One region of the Curtobacterium citri genome, then DNA from elsewhere that is predicted to be linked to it. Evidence: predicted binding sites of a transcription regulator. Region 1 holds the regulator's gene; each other region holds the start of a gene.

What was found. The regulator HspR, encoded in region 1, represses chaperone genes until heat shock. The targets are predictions, from matches to a motif close to AAGTTGAGTCNNNNNGACTCAACTT.
Region 2: the regulator HspR is predicted to act here: its motif matches at 2,092-2,116, upstream of QUG92_RS07005 (Hsp20/alpha crystallin family protein).
Region 3: the regulator HspR is predicted to act here: its motif matches at 1,555-1,579, upstream of QUG92_RS10420 (ATP-dependent Clp protease ATP-binding subunit).

Annotation. Positions count from the first base shown of each region.
Region 1 is NZ_JAUCML010000007.1:62,235-67,595, reverse strand. It holds gene QUG92_RS11615 (nucleotide exchange factor GrpE) at 1-398, shown strand, start outside; gene QUG92_RS11610 (DnaJ C-terminal domain-containing protein) at 422-1,423, shown strand; gene QUG92_RS11605 (heat shock protein transcriptional repressor HspR) at 1,540-1,950, shown strand; gene QUG92_RS11600 (Ig-like domain-containing protein) at 2,021-3,727, shown strand; gene QUG92_RS11595 (GntR family transcriptional regulator) at 3,981-4,637, opposite strand; gene QUG92_RS11590 (class I SAM-dependent methyltransferase) at 4,784-5,361, shown strand, end outside.
Region 2 is NZ_JAUCML010000003.1:432,868-438,228, reverse strand. It holds gene mgrA (L-glyceraldehyde 3-phosphate reductase) at 1-128, shown strand, start outside; gene QUG92_RS07020 (alpha/beta hydrolase) at 179-970, opposite strand; gene QUG92_RS07015 (phenolic acid decarboxylase) at 970-1,497, opposite strand; gene QUG92_RS07010 (MarR family winged helix-turn-helix transcriptional regulator) at 1,560-2,030, shown strand; gene QUG92_RS07005 (Hsp20/alpha crystallin family protein) at 2,139-2,579, shown strand; gene QUG92_RS07000 (hypothetical protein) at 2,591-2,905, shown strand; gene QUG92_RS06995 (manganese catalase) at 3,004-3,885, opposite strand; gene QUG92_RS06990 (SDR family NAD(P)-dependent oxidoreductase) at 4,034-4,717, shown strand; gene QUG92_RS06985 (sensor histidine kinase) at 5,018-5,361, shown strand, end outside.
Region 3 is NZ_JAUCML010000006.1:28,766-34,126, reverse strand. It holds gene QUG92_RS10435 (YidC/Oxa1 family membrane protein insertase) at 1-575, opposite strand, end outside; gene QUG92_RS10430 (DUF6412 domain-containing protein) at 632-922, opposite strand; gene ybaK (Cys-tRNA(Pro) deacylase) at 990-1,475, shown strand; gene QUG92_RS10420 (ATP-dependent Clp protease ATP-binding subunit) at 1,595-4,168, shown strand; gene QUG92_RS10415 (hypothetical protein) at 4,806-5,039, shown strand; gene QUG92_RS10410 (adenine phosphoribosyltransferase) at 5,257-5,361, shown strand, end outside.

The DNA of each region.
Region 1 (5,361 bases):
TGCGCACGGACATGCTCCGGGCGCAGGCGGAGCTCGTGAACTTCCGGAAGCGCGTCGAGCGCGACCGCGAGGCGAACCGCGACGCCGTCATCGCCGAGGTCGTCCGCGCCCTGCTGCCGGCCCTCGACGACCTCACCCGCGCCGAGGCGCACGGGGACCTGACGGAGGGCCCCATGCAGGTCATCGGGCAGAAGATCCGCGGCGGCTTCGAGAAGTTCAAGCTGGTGCAGATCGGCGAGAAGGGCGAGCCCTTCGACCCGAACGTGCACGAGGCGATCGTGCAGCTGCCCACGCCGGGTGCGACCGACCAGACCGTCGCGGACGTCGTGGAGCCGGGCTACAAGCTCGGCGACCGCGTGCTCCGTGCGGCCAAGGTCGCCGTCGCGGTCCCGGCCTGACGCCCGGGAGGAGGTAGGGATTCATGGCCAGTCAGGACTGGTTCGACAAGGACTTCTACAAGGTCCTCGGCGTCGACAAGACGGCGAGCGACGCTGAGCTGAAGAAGACCTACCGGAAGCTCGCCCGGCAGTACCACCCGGACTCCAACCCGGGTGACGCTGCGGCCGAGTCCCGCTTCAAGGAGATCAGCGAGGCCTACTCGGTGCTCTCCGACAAGGAGCAGCGCACCGAGTACGACCAGGTCCGCGCCATGGGCTCGGGCGCCCGCTTCACCGCGGGCGGCCCGGGCGCCCAGGGCGGCTTCGAGGACGTCTTCGGTGGCATGTTCGGGCAGCAGGGCGGTGGCGGGCAGCGCGTCCGCTTCGGCCAGGGCGGCGGCGGTGCCGGCGGCTTCGAGGACATCCTCGGCGGCATGTTCGGTGGCGGCGGCTTCGGGCAGAACTCCGGCGGCTTCCGCGGCTTCGGTGGTCCGACCAAGGGCCGCGACGTCACGGCGTCGACGACGCTCGACTTCACCACCGCGATCACCGGTGACACCGTGAAGCTCTCGCAGGGCAACGGCCGGCCGGTGAACGTCCGCATCCCCGCGGGCGTCGCCGACGGGCAGAAGATCCGCCTGCGCGGGCGCGGCGAGCCGAGCCCGGACGGGGGAGAGGCCGGCGACCTGGTCGTCAGTGTCGCCGTCCGGAGGCACCCGGTGTTCGAGCGCGACGGGCAGCACCTGCGGGTGGACGTCCCCGTGACGTTCGCCGAGGCCGCCCTCGGCGCGACGATCCAGGTGCCGACGCTCGGCGGCGAGCCCGTCAAGCTGAAGGTCGCCCCCGGCACACCGTCCGGTCGCGTCCTGCGCGTCAAGGGACGCGGGGTCACGACGAAGAGCGGCACCGGCGACCTCCTCGCGACCGTGCAGGTCGCGGTGCCGTCGCACCTGTCGGACAAGCAGCGCGAGGCCGTCGAGGCCCTCCGCGCCGTACTGCCCGACGAGGACCCCCGCGAGGACCTCCTCGCGAAGGCGCGCAGCTAGCGCTGCTCGCATGAGCCAGCCTGGAGGCTCGGCGCGGCTTCCTGACGGGCGCTCGCCGAGCCTCCAGGCTGGTCCTGCACCACGCGGACGACGGAAAGGAACGAACCATGACCGACATGGACGAGAACTCGCCCGTCTTCGCGATCGCGGTTGCGGCGGAGCTCGCGGAGATGCACCCGCAGACGCTGCGGCAGTACGACCGGCTCGGCCTGGTCGTTCCGGGCCGCACGCGCGGCGGCTCCCGCCGGTACTCGATGCGCGACGTCGCGCAGCTGCGCGAGATCGCGCGGCTCGGTTCCGAGGGCGTGTCGTTGGAGGGGATCCGGCGGGTGCTCGACCTCGAGAACGAGAACCAGCTGCTGCGTGATCGTGTGCGCGAACTCGAGCGGGCGTTGGCCGACCAGCTCATCGCGCGCCCGGGCGCTCGCGTCTTCGCGGCGACGACGACCGGCGGCGCCGTGCCGTTGCGGGCGGGTATGCGCCCCCAGCGGAACACCGCGGTGGTGCTCTACCGACCGCAGCACTGAAACACCGTATTCCACCTTCTGGTTCAGTGGAGGCGTCCGTTCCGGACCCCACCGACCACCAGGAGGACCCTTGCGAACACCGTCCCTGCGGCGTCTGGCCGCGATCACCTGCGCCGCGCTCGCCCTCGTACTCGTCAGCCCTGCCACGGGCGCTTCTGCGGTGCCCGAGGCGTCGTCCGAGCAGCTGTTCGACGCCGCGACCGGCGCACGGACGTCTCCGGACCACCACGTGCAGCCGCGCGAGTTCGCCTTCGCACAGACACCGTCCGGCGTGAGCGTCCGGTCAGCGGCCTCGGGCTACTACGTCTTCGCCAAGCCGCAGTGCACCGGGGCGTGCTGGAACGTCAAGAGCCTGATCGACCGTGACGGCGAGCGCATCGCGGACCGGGTCGACACGACGGGCGGCTACTTCGTCCCGTGGCCGGCGTCGTGGGCGGAGGGCCAGACCCGGGATGCCGGGACCGTGTACAGCTCGGTGTACGACGGCTTGTGGTGGTACTGGAACTCGAACAAGGGTGTCCGGCTCGGCAACGTGACCAGGCCGTACGAGACCGCTCCACTGCGAATCAACTCCACGGGCAAGGACGACGCGGCCCGCACCATGACCGTCGCCGGTCAGGCGACGAAGCACGCCTCGATCCGGCTGCAGGGCGGCGGCGAGCTGGCCACGGCGGACGCGAAGGGGCTCTGGTCGGCGACGATCGGGGGGCTCTCGCTCGGGTCGAACACGCGGACGATCCAGCAGTACGTCGGTGGCCAGTTCGTGGACGAGCAGAGCGCGTCGGTGACGATCGTCGACCCGGTCAAGACGGACCAGATCGTCGGGGAGCCGGGTACGGCCGAGCTCACGCGGGGTGGGACCTCCGACGTGTCCGTGACCTACACCGCGAAGTCCGCGTTCACGACGCCGAACGGTCGGTTGACGCTCCAGGCGCCGGCGGGGGCGACGTTCGCTCCCGGACAGGACCAGCAGCGCGGTGAGTACCTCGACGGCGACACCTGGCGGACCTTCGGCGGCAACTCGATCGTCGGCGGCGAGCGCTCCACCGACGGGACCCGGTACGAGTACCAGCTGGGGAACCGCAACTGGGACGTGGCCGCGGGTCAGCAGTTCCGCTTCACCTTCCGTGTCGAGACGCCGGCGGACGTCGCCACCACCTCGGGTGCGATGACCGGCACGCTCGCCGGGGGCTTCACGAACGCGACCTTCGACACGACGGCGCGCACCACGACGACCGTCGTCGGCAGGCCGTTCACCGCCGCCGTGCGCTTCTCGGAGGACGTCACCCAGCGTGCGACGCTCTCGGGGACGGGGCAGGCGGGATCCACCGTCTCGATCGGCGGAGCGTGGTTCGTACCCCAGCCGGTGACGGTGGCGTCCGACGGCACGTGGTCGGTGACGATCCCGGCGCCGGACGCCTCGGGAGCGAAGACCCTGACGGTCACGCAGACGACCTCGGGACAGCCGACCGGTTCGGTGGAGGTCCCGGTGGACTACGGCAACGGCGTGCGCATCTACTCGCCCGCCGACGGGTTCCAGATCACCCCGGTCTGGGACACGGTCCGGGTCAGCGGCACGGCGGAGCCCGGTGCGCGGGTCAGCCTCGGTGAGGGCGGCGACGCAGACCGGTACGGGACGGTGACCGCCGACGCGGACGGCAGGTGGGCGATCACGACGACACCGCTCACCATCGAGGAGCACCGGCTCGTCGCCACCGCGCTCTCGAAGGGCGCGAACACGACGACCGACCGGGTGCTCGTCGTGCCGGCGTCCTGATCGAGGACCCGACCGTCGGCACGGGCCCGGGAGCGCACCGAGCGGTGCGTTCCCGGGCCCGTCCTCGTCCGGCGCCCACCGCGGGCCAGGGGAGGGCGAGCGTCAGGGCTCCGGGTCCGAACGGACGTCGTCCAGGGTGGCGTCGACCACCGGGCACCGGCGCGGTGCCGGTCGTTCGTCCTCGGGCAGGCAACGCGCCGTCCGGCGGGACCGCACGTCGGCGATCACGGCTCGGAGGCAGGTGCTGCACACGTCAGGCCCGTCCGCGGTCGGGGTCCTGCAGCAGGTGCACCGTCCAGGTCGCCCGTTCCGCTAGTCGCCCGTCGCGGCAGTCGATCGCGACACGGAGTGCCACGAGCCCGTTGCGGATGTGCTCCCACGGCAGCGCGGCACGGATGTCGTCGTGCCGGAGGCGGTACGTCAGGCCGTCGAGGGCGCCGCTCAGGGTCGACGCCAGCAGCGGGTTGTCGCACGCGGTGATGAACGTCCGGTAGACCGGGGTGATCGCGTCGGCGCCCCACTGCCACGTGGGCATCGCCATGCAGTCGAGCACGAGGCCGACGCGGCGGAAGAGCGCTGCACGGTCACGGTCCTCCATGTCGCCGATGGTGGTCCGCACGACGCCGCCGAAGAGCAGACCCAGCGCCTGCAGGGTCGGCACGAGCTCGTCGCGACGGGGCACCGTGACGCGGGTGTAGCGGTTCGGCCGGAACTCGACGAGTCCGAGGTGCCCGAGGTCCGACAGGGCTTCGCGGACGGGCGTCCGGGAGCAGCGGAGCCGCAGGGCGAGCTGCTCGTCGTCGAGCAGGGTGCCCGGGGCGAGGACGCCGCTCATGATCTCGGTACGCAGTCGTTCCCGTGCCTGGTCCCGCAGGCGGGGACGGAGGACGGCGTCTGGCGAAGCGAACATCGGCCCCTCTCGCTCGTCGTGCCGCTGGTCGTCCGTCCGGCGGTCTCCTCCGAGCGTACGACGCTGGGATACCAGTGACCCCGGTGATATACCGCTGGTTCCCGCCGGCGCGCGGGCGTGCGGGTGGGGCTGGGTACCCTGGGGCGGTGCCATTCGACTTCGCCGACCACTTCCGGCGCTCCCCGGCCAGCGAGGAGCCCGACCTCGTGGCCATCGACGGCACCGACCGCTTCCTGCTCGACGAGGCGCCGCACGTGCACGGGGACGCGCTCCGGCAGCCCGGCGAGGTCGCCGTCGTCGACGACCGGTACGGGGTGCTCACCCTCGGGGCGATGACGGTGCACGGGGCCTCGGGCGTCCGGGTCGTCCAGGACTCGCTGGTGGGCGTGCGCGCACTCCAGGCCAACGCCGGCACCTTCGGGCGGAGCGGTTTCGTGCTCACCGAGACGCTCGAGCAGGCGTTCCGCGACGTCCGCCTGGTGCTGCTGCGCCTGTCGAAGTCGAACGACCGGCTCGACGAGCTCGCCCGGGCGGTCGCCCGGTGGGCGGCGCCCGACGTCGTGCTGCTCTGCGGCGGGGTCTCGAAGCACATGAACCTGTCGCAGAACGACGTGCTCCGCCGGTACTTCGGGGAGGTCACCGCCTCGCGGGGGCGGGGGAAGTCGCGGCTGCTCGTGGCGCAGGACCCCCTCCGCGCGACGGCGGTGCGCGCGGACGCCACCAA
Region 2 (5,361 bases), on a different contig from region 1:
AGCAGAACGTCGCGGCGCTCGGGAACCTGTCGTTCACCGACGACGAGCTCCGCCGGATCGACGAGCACTCGGTCGGCGTCCTCGACGTCGACCTGTGGTCCGGCGCCCGTTCCGGCCAGGTGAGCTGACCCCCGCCCGCGCCCCCGCCTCTTCCGGAAGCGGGGGCGGAAGGGTCGCGTCAGGCCAGGCCGAGCCGCGCGTCGAGCACCTCGAGCAGCCGCTGCCGGAACGGCACCGACGACCACCCGTGGTCCGCCCCCTCGACGACCGTCAGGACGGCGCCCGGCAGGAGCTCGGCGTAGCGGCGCCCGTACGACACCGGCACGATCGCGTCCTCGGTGCCGTGCACGACGTCCGCCGGGCCGGTGTAGTCGGCGACGGGCGCGTACACGTCGAGACCGTCCTCGACGTCGGCGATGAACGCCGTGCCGAGCACCATCCCACCGAAGTCGAACCACCCCTGCTCCCGCGCCGGGGCGAGGGGCTGGCCCTGGATCGCGTCGTGCTCGGTGATGTCGTCGACGACGACGCCCGCCGGCGACCACAGCGTCAGGCTGCGGACCGCGTCCGGCACCCGGGCCGCGGCGAGCGCCGACTCCACCGCGCCGAGGCTGTGCGCGACGACGTGCACGCCCTGCCCCCGGTCGGCGGCGCGGATCATCGCGACGACCTGCTCGACCTCGTCACGGATGGTGATGTCGGCGAACTCGCCGTCGCTCGCGCCCTGTCCGAGCCGGTCGTGGCTGCGGACCACCGCGCCCCGGGCGACCAGGTGCCGTGCGGTCTGCACGAACAACTGGTGACCGCCGAGGGCGCTGTCGCTGAAGCCGTGGACGAGCAGCACGACGGGGGCGTCCCGTGCGGCGCCGTCCCGCGGTTCCCACTGCCACCCGCGGATCGTCGACCCGCGGTGCTCGAGGGTCGTCGCGGTGGTCCGGGGGTCGACCCCGCGCAGGGGCACGCCACCCATCAGTTCGTCCGGTCCGCCCACCCGGCCGGCAGGTCGCCGGGCGCGGTGTCGACCACGGACTCGTCGTCCTCGCCGACGTGCTCGAACAGCGTGATGTGCGCGAACTCGGGGACCACGTAGATCGGGTAGGTCGGTCCCTCGTCGCGGAACCGCTGCATCTCGTCGAGGTGGTCGTTCTGGAAGAGCACGGTCTTCTGCCCGTCGAGCTCGATCCAGCGCGGGAAGAAGATGGTGCCGTGCAGGACGCGCTGCTCGGGCAGGACGTTCACGACGACGCTGGTGCCGGTCGGCTCGTTCCAGGAGACCTTGTAGACGCCGGGCGCCAGCGCGACGAGGTCGACCGTCTGGTCCTTGACCCAGCGACCGCCGACGTGGCCGGTGTGGATGCGGTAGTCGATGGTCGTGGCGTTCTTGACGTACATCTCGTACTGCCAGCCGTTGGCGTACGTGTAGACGAAGCGGTGGCCGACGATGCCGGTCAGGTCCTGGGGCGGTTCGGGGTGTTCGACGGAGGTGGTGGTGTCCATGTCCCCAGCGTGCACCCGAAGTGGTTTTGTTGCAAACAAAACTGCCTGGTAGTCTGCCGAGCATGCGGGGTACCGGGGATGAGACGGCACGGGTCGCACGGCGCCTGAGCGACCGGATCGGTCCGTTCCGCCGGACGCTCCTGCGGACCTCGCGCGTCGCCGCCGGCCTGCCCGACATCCCGGACGCCCAGGTCGAGGTCATGCGGGCGCTCGGGGCCGACGAGGCCGGCTCCGCACCGTCGGCACTGGCGTCCCGCCTCGGCCTGGCGCGCTCGACCGTCAGCAACCTCGTGTCGTCGATGGAGCAGGCGGGCCTCGTCGAACGGCGGCTCGTCGGCGGCGACGGACGGCGGGCCACCGTGCACCTGACCCCGCTCGCGACCGAGCGACTCCGCACCTACGACGAGGCCGCGACCACCGTCCTCGTGGACGCCCTGGGTCGCCTGTCCGCGGACGACCGCGCCGCGCTGGCCGCCGCCCTCCCCGCCCTCGAGCGCCTGCACCGCGAGATCACCCCGCCGCCCGCATCCTGACTCCCAGTTGCTTCCGAGCGGTCTCTCGGCACTCCTGAGGCGAGAGTGCTACAACAGATCGCAGTTGAGTCGAGGGGACTCAACCAGGACACGAAGGAGTTGATCTCGATGACGATGCAGTTCGACCCGTTCCGCGAGCTCGACCGACTCGCCGGCTCCCTGCTCGGGGCCGGAGCCGGTGCTCCGCGCTCGATGCCGATGGACCTGTACCGCACGGGTGACCACTACGTCCTCGACGTCGACCTGCCGGGCATCGACCCGGGCTCGGTCGACGTGGACGTCGACGGTTCCGTGCTCACCATCCGGGCGGAGCGCACCCTCGGTGCTCCGGAGGGCTCGCAGTGGCTCACCCGCGAACGCCAGCCCGGCACGTTCGTCCGGCAGCTGACGCTCGGCGACCACCTCGACACCGCACGCGTCACCGCCGCGTACGACAACGGCGTGCTGAGCGTGACGATCCCGGTCAAGGAGTCGGCGAAGCCCCGCCGGATCGACGTCACCACCGGTGGCGGCGCCCAGCAGCTCGCGGTCGGCACCGCCGAGCAGTAGGCGGGGGCGCGGTGACGACGTTCATCAACGCGCTCCTCGCCGTCGCGGTCGTCACGGCGGCCCTCGTCGTGACGAGCCTCGACCGCCGGACCGCGGTCCTCCTCGGCGCGGCCGGCAGCACGACGGGCAGCTTCCTCACCTGGCTCGTCGCGCCGGACGCCTGGTCGGAGATCCCGGTCGTGCCGTGGCTCGCGGCGGCCGCCGGGACGGTCGCGCTCATCGTTCTGTGGAGCGCGACGCGGATGTGGTCCGGCATCTTCGAGCCGCCGCGACCGGTTGCGGACGACGACACGGCCGCCCTGGCGACCGTGGGCGCGGAGCAGTGACCACCTGACGGACGGGAGGCCCGGTGCACGCTCGCACCGGGCCTCCCGTCCGCCGTCGGGTCGCGCCGGACGATCCCGTCGGGCGACCCGGGTGACCGTCACTCCTTGTTCAGCTTGTCCTGCACCAGGCCGGCTGTCTTCTCGACCACGTTCGGCAGCTCGGTCGTGCCGTAGAACCGCACGTCCGGGTGCGTGGGCGGCGGCATCGGCACCGACGAGGTGGGGCCGTCGTGGTACGAGTACTCGCCCTTGCCGTCGAACGACGGACCGCTCGCCCACGGGCCGTCACCGGCCTGCTTCCCGTCCGAGAAGTTCAGGTACTGGTAGCTGAACTCCGTGTGCTCCTTCGCCTGCGGGAACTTGTTCGGGACGGGGAAGTCCTCGATCCCCTTCTCGCGCAGCTCGGCGGCGGCCGTGGCCCACATGTTCTGGTGCATCGTGTCGCGGGCCAGGAGGAACGAGAGCAGGTCCCGCACGCCGTGGTCGTCGGTCATGTGGTACAGCCGGGCGACCTGGACCCGGCCCTGCATCTCGGCGTTGGCGTTCGCCGTGAAGTCGGCGAGCAGGTTGCCGCTCGCGGTGATGTAGCTGCCCTGCCAGGGGTTGCCGTTGCTGTCGACGGGGCGCGCGCCCGCGCCGGCGACGATGCCCTGCTGGATGTCGGTGCCCCCGACGACCGCGGCGACCGTGGGGTCGTCCTGCACGGCGTCCTCCGTGATGCCGAGGGGGCTCTTCTCGAGCAGCTGCGCGATCATCGTCGCGAGCATCTCGACGTGGCCCATCTCCTCGGCACCGATGCCGAAGACCATGTCGCGGTACTTGCCGGGCATGTGCATGTTCCACGCCTGGAACTGGTACTGCATCGCGACGGAGATCTCGCCGTACTGACCGCCGAGCACCTCCTGCAGCTTGCGTGCGTACACGGCGTCCGGCTTGTCCGGGGTCGACTTGAACTGGAGTTCCTGCTTGTGGAAGTACATCGCGTTCTCCTGCTTCGCTGGCGGTCGGGTCGTCGGTGCCAACGGTCCGCGCGGCCGTCTGGGTGCCCGTCCGGGCTGGACGGATGGCGCGGGATCGATGGCCGGATCGCGCGGACCGCCGCTGCCGGATCGGCCTACGGTGTGCGGCATGGACCTCGAACTGCGTGACCGTGTCGCCCTCGTCGTCGGCGGACGGGGGTACATCGGCGCCGCCGTCGCCGAGACCCTCCGTCGGGAGGGCGCGCGGGTGGTGGTCGCCTCGCGGAGCGCGGACGGCGACGACGCCGTCGCGATGGACACCGCCTCGCAGGAGTCGGTCGACGCGGCCGTCTCCCGGGTGTTCGAGCAGCACGGCCGCATCGACGTCCTCGTCGTGACCGCGGCGCCGGCGGCCGGCACCCTCGACCCCGAGCGCGCGTCGGACCCGGAGCAGGTCGCGGCGGCGATCGACGGCAAGGCCCTCGGCTTCCTGCGGGTCGCGAACGCGGTGCTGCCGCACCAGCGCGCGGCCGGGTCCGGGCGCGTGGTGGTGATCAGCGGGCAGAACGCCTACCTGGCCGGGAACGTCACGACGTCGCTCCGGAACGCGGCGACGAGCATCATCGCGAAGAACCTCGCCGACCAGGTGGCCGGCACGGGCGTCGCCGTCAACGTCGTGAACCCCGGCTCCGTGACGGACGAGCCGGCCGCCGAGGTGCAGCGGGGCGCCGGTGGGGAGTCCAGCCCGCAGCAGATCGCGGACCTGGTCGCGTTCCTCGCCTCACCGCGGTCCGCGGTGAGCGGCGAGTCCGTGTCGATCGCGCACCGCGTGCTCGGGCAGCTCACGATCTGACGGGACGCCGTGCCGGACGGGAGGCGCGCGGTGCGGCCGCCACGGGCCTCCCGTCCGACGCGTGGCGGGTCACGAGCCGTGCTCGCTTCGTCCTGCAGGACGACGGCCTTCGTCCCTCCGCCCGATGCCCCGGTACCGGGCGGTCGGCGAGGCTCGGTGGCATGGAGAGTTCGACCAAGCACGTGATCGCCACCCTCGCCACCTGCGCCGCCATCGTCGTGGTGACCGCCGTCGCGCTCGTCGCGATGTCGCCCGTCCCGTGAGCCGGTGGCCGCGCGGCCGTCGTGCGATGATCGAGCCGTGACGGACCGGCGCACGTTCCTCCGGCCGATGCGGACCCGGTCGATCGTTGCCGACCTCGTCTGGGCCGCACTCGCCGCGCTGCTCTTCACCGCGCCGATCGAGCTCGAGCTCGAGCGCGCGAGCCTGCTCGCGGTCGTCGCCGCGTGCGCCGCGATCGCCCTTCGCCGCCTGACGCCGAGCGGCGCGATGGTGATGACGGTCGTCCTCGGGGCCGTGCAGGTCACGGGCGGCGAGCGCCCCTCCCTCGTCGACCTCGCCATCGCCGTGGTCATCGGCACCGCCGCCGTCCTCGGCACCCGCACCGAGGCCGTGGTCGCCGGCATGCTCGCCGTCGTCGCCGG
Region 3 (5,361 bases), on a different contig from region 1:
GGAACCGGTGCGTCGACGGGGTTCCAGCGGGAACCGGCACGCCGCGACAGCTCGACCGTGACGGCGAGCACGCCGAGCAGCACGAGCACGATCCAGGCGTGCGTCCAGAGCGGTCCTGCCAGCACCGCGAGGAGCGTGTGTCCGAGCGGGATGTCGACGAGGGTGGAGTCGAGCAGGGCGTTCGCGGCGCCCGCGACGGACGCGTGGGTGAAGAGCGTGTACACGAGCGACAGGACCGGAGCCTGCGCGAGCACCGGCAGGCAGCCGGCGAGCGGCGAGACGTGCTCCGCCGTGTACAGCCGCTGCAGCGCCTCCTGGAGCCGACGCGTGTCGCTGCCGTACCGACGGCGGAGTGCTGCGATCTGCGGCGCCAGGCGACGGCGGTCCCGTTCGGCCCGCACCTGCAGCACGGCGAGCGGGACGAGCGCCGTGCGGACGGCGAGCGTGACGAGGACGATCGCGAGTGCGGCCGCGGCGGCCCCCGCGACGGGCGCGAGCCCGTCGGTGAGGGCGGTGAGCAGGTCGGCGCCGGCGTGCAGCAGGCTCCCGACGACGGGCAGGGTGGTGACGTCCATGACGATCCGTTCGGTGGAGGGGTACGCGGTCGCGTGACCCGACCACCCGCGGGTGGTCAGGCCGGCGTCACCGCGCCCGGCGCTCGCGACCGCACGTGACCATCGGCGTCCGGGTGCCGCCACCCGATCCGCGTCGGCCGTTCGACGGCCTCCCTCGTCCGGCCGTCGGCGGTCGGGTCGACGTCGAGCCCGAGCACCGTGGCGAGCACGCGGACGACGAAGACCGTCGCGGCCACCGCCGCCAGGCCGAGGGCGGCGACGGCGAGCAGCGGCGCGGGGGAGGCCACCGAGGCGTCACCGAGCTGGAGCGCGGCGACGGCACGCAGCAGGAGCTCGATGACGGTCATGGTCGGTTCAGCGTAACGCCCGCGTGCCGCGGCGGACCGTCGGGTGTGGACGGGCAGGATCACAGGCATGACCGCAGGATCGCCGAGCACCCCAGCGACCCTCGCCCTCGAGCGGGCGGGGATCCCGTTCACGCCGCACGTCTACGAGCACCACGAGACGGCGACGAACTTCGGCGAGGAAGCAGCCGCGGCGCTCGGCCTCCGCGAGGAGCAGGTCTTCAAGACCCTGGTGGTCTCGGTCGACGGGCAGCTCGCGGTCGCGGTCGTCCCCGTCGCGAACCGACTCGACCTCAAGGCGATCGCCGCAGCCCTGGGCGGCAAGAAGGCGACGCTGGCGCAGCCGGCCCTCGCCGAGAAGCGGACCGGGTACGTCGTCGGCGGGATCAGTCCGGTCGGGCAGAAGACGCCGCTCCGCACGGTCGTCGACGAGTCGGCGCTGACCTACCCGAGCATCTTCGTCTCCGGAGGCCGTCGCGGGTTCGACATCGAGGTCGCTCCGACCGACCTCGTCCGCGTCACCGACGCCTCGACCGCGGCCATCGCGCGGACCTGAACAGGACCCCGGCGCGGACCTGAGTCGAGCCGACGCAACTTCTTCCACCTCCCGGGAATGACCCGGCGCCTCCTGCGTTGCATTGAGTCGAAGGCACTCAAGTTCCCCAGGAGGTCCCGTTGCCAGAGACGTTCGGCCCGACCGGCAGCAGCGACGCGTTCGACGCGTTCCTCGCCCGCCTGCTCGCGGCACAGCAGTCCGGCGCCCAGCGGTCCGTACCGTTCGGGCGACCGGTCGACATCACGCGGCTGCTCAGCCGCCGCACGCACGACCTGCTCCAGCGCACCGCCGAGTACGCGGCGTCGCAGGGGCAGCGCGAGATCGACGCCCTGCACGTCCTGCACGTGCTCGTGGGCGCCGACCCCTTCGCCGCGGTGCTCCGCCACGCCGGCGTCGACCCCGAGCGCTTCGCCGCCGAGGTCGAGGAGCGCCTCCCCGCCCCGACCGACGAGCCCGTCGAGGGGCGCCCGACGCTGACCGGCACCGCGCAGCGGATCCTGCTCGAGGCGACCCAGGCCGCCAAGGGCTTCGGCAGCACCTACACCGACCCCGAGCACGTCTTCTTCGCGCTCGTCACCGACCAGGACACCGTCGCCGGGCAGCTGCTCGCGAGCGCCGGTGTCACCCCGCAGGCCGTGCAGGACTTCGCCCAGCAGGCCGCGGCAGCAGCACGAGAGGGGCGCCCGATGCCCGACACCACGACGACCGAGAGCGACACCCCGACGCTCGACCAGTTCGGCACCGATCTCACCGAGCGCGCCCGCGACGGTCGCATCGACCCGGTGATCGGCCGTGCCGACGAGATCGAGCAGACGGTCGAGATCCTGCTCCGTCGCACGAAGAACAACCCCGTCCTCATCGGTGAGCCCGGTGTCGGCAAGACGGCCATCGTCGAGGGCCTCGCGCAGCGCATCGCCGACGGCGACGTGCCCGTCCTCCTGCAGGGCAAGCGCGTGGTCGCTCTCGACCTGCCCGGCATGCTCGCCGGCACCCGCTACCGCGGTGACTTCGAGGAGCGCCTGACGAAGGCGATGGACGAGATCGCGGCACACGCCGACGAGCTCATCGTGTTCGTCGACGAGCTCCACACGGTCGTCGGTGCGGGCGGCGGCGGCGAGGGCGGCTCGATGGACGCCGGCAACATCCTCAAGCCCCGACTGGCGCGCGGCGACCTGCACCTGGTCGGCGCGACGACCCTGAACGAGTACCGGCGCATCGAGAAGGACGCCGCGCTCGAGCGTCGCTTCCAGCCGGTCACGGTGGGGGAGCCGAGCGTCGAGGACGCCGTCGCGATCCTCGGTGGGCTCGCCCCTCGGTACGCCGAGCACCACGACGTCGAGTACACGCCCGAGGCCCTCCGCGCCGCGGTCGAGCTCTCGCACCGCTACGTCACGGACCGGCACCTGCCGGACAAGGCCATCGACCTCGTCGACCAGGCGGGCGCCCGTCGTCGTCTCGCCCTGTCGGGCGACGTCGACACCGAGGCGCTCCGCGACCAGGTCGCCGAGCTGCATGCCGACAAGGACCGCGCGGTGGCCGACGAGCGGTACGAGGAGGCGTCGCGCCTGCGCGACGAGATCGACGGACTGGAGGCGCGGATCACCGCAGCCTCCTCGGGTGACGGGAGCAGCGCCTCCCGTCCGACCCCCGCCGACCGCACGATCACGGAGGCCGACATCGCCGAGGTGGTGTCCCGCGCCACCGGCATCCCCGCGACGCGCCTGACGCAGGGCGACCGCTCCCGGCTCGCCTCCCTCGAGGACGAGCTCCACGAGCGCGTCGTCGGCCAGGACGACGCCGTGCGCGCCGTCGCGACCGCGGTCCGGCGCAGCCGCACCGGCATGGGCGACCCGCGTCGCCCGGTCGGCAGCTTCCTGTTCCTCGGCCCGACGGGCGTCGGCAAGACCGAGCTCGCGAAGGCCCTCGCCGGGTCGCTGTTCGGCGACGAGTCCGCCATGCTCCGCTTCGACATGAGCGAGTTCGGCGAACGGCACACCGTGTCCCGCCTGGTCGGTGCCCCTCCCGGGTACGTCGGCTACGACGAGGCCGGGCAGCTCACGGAGCGCGTCCGTCGCAACCCGTACTCGGTGATCCTGCTCGACGAGGTCGAGAAGGCCCACCCCGACGTCTTCAACCTGCTGCTGCAGGTGCTGGACGACGGACGGCTCACCGACGGGCAGGGGCGCACGGTCGACTTCCGCAACACGGTCGTCATCATGACGTCGAACATCGGGTCGGAGTTCCTCGCGTCCCGCTCCGGGGCCCTCGGGTTCTCGGCATCGGCGGACGGCGGCTACACCGAGGACGACCTGCGCGCCCGCGTCATGGGCCGGCTGCGCGAGTCGATGCGGCCGGAGTTCATCAACCGGATCGACGACATCGTGCTGTTCCGCAAGCTCGAGCGCGGACAGCTCCGGTCGATCGTCGACCTGCTGCTGCAGGACACCGCGCTCCGGCTCCTCGCGCAGAGCATGACCCTGTCGGTGTCGGACGCTGCAACCGACTGGCTCGCCGAGCACGGCTACGAGCCGGAGTACGGCGCCCGCCCGCTCCGGCGGCTGATCCAGCGCGAGGTCGACGACCGCATCGCGACCCTGGTGGTGGACGAGCAGGCGCACGACGGTGACACCGTCCGGATCGACGTCGAGGACGGCGGGCTCGTGGCCCGCGCATCCGCCCCGGCAACGGTCTAGCCGCAACCACGCGCAGCACGGCCCCGGTACCCCAGCGGTACCGGGGCCGTGCTGCGTCCGCGTGTTCTGCGATGCAATTCCAGAAATGTGGGAAGAAAGGGTTGCGCTCGCATTCCCGACGCCGATAGTGTTCACGAGCATCACCGGCTGTACGAGACCGAGAGGGGGCCGACAATGATGATCACCGCGATGAACCCGTTCCGTGGAGTCCGCGCGATCGACGGCACCCCGCTCCGTTCGCACTGACGCGGGACGTCCCGCTCCAGCCGTCCTCCCTCGACCGACCGAGGTCGTCGCACCCCTGACGTGGTGCCGCTCCGGTCGTGCCCGCACAGCCCCGCTGTGACGGGCCGCACACACCGTGCCGTCCGCGGTCGTCCGTCCTGCTGACGGCGGCCAACCGGGCACGGTGCGCGTGCGCCGAGGTCGGACCGCGAGCGGCGGACGTCTCACGCGACGACTCCACACGGTGACCGCAACCGGTCACCGACAATGCAGCCGTGCGCATTCCTGCGCGCCCTGCGGTCATTCTCGCCCGCATTCTCCGGGCGATCTCGCTGACCCGTTCCCGACGCATTCGTGCGCTCGGTGGTCGGGTTCTCCGTCATGCCCTCGGGCACCCACGAAAGGCACCACCGTGTCGAACGACACCGACGTCCGTCCCCCCGGCACCCGCGCGGTGCGCAGCCGGGTCACGCTCGCCGACCGCATCGCCCTCCGGATCGGCATGTCGCTGATCATCTGGAGTCGTCGGACGCACCACGTCCGCCCCTCGGTCGACCTCGCGACCCGTCAGCGGCTCGAACGCGAGCGGCGCGAGCGCGAGCTCGACTGGCTCACGCAGGGCGCCGCGATGCGCCTCTGGCGCTGACGCGGCGCAGCGCCCAGCCCGCCCGCCCGCCCGCGACCGCCGCGCTCGTCGCGGCGGTGATCGAACCACGGAACCGACGTCGAACCAGGTCACCCGCCTGGTTCGACGTCGTCTCCGTGGTTCGACGGTGGGGGCCGGCCACGCGGCGAGGGGCCGGCCACGCGGCGAGGGGCCGGCTGCGCACGACGCACCCCCGTGCCTCCCGTACCGTTGTCCGGTGACCGAAACCGCAGCTGCACTCGTCGAACGCCTCACCGCCGTCGTCCCGGACTTCCCGAAGCCGGGCATCCTCTTCCGCGACGTGACGCCGGTCTTCTCGGAC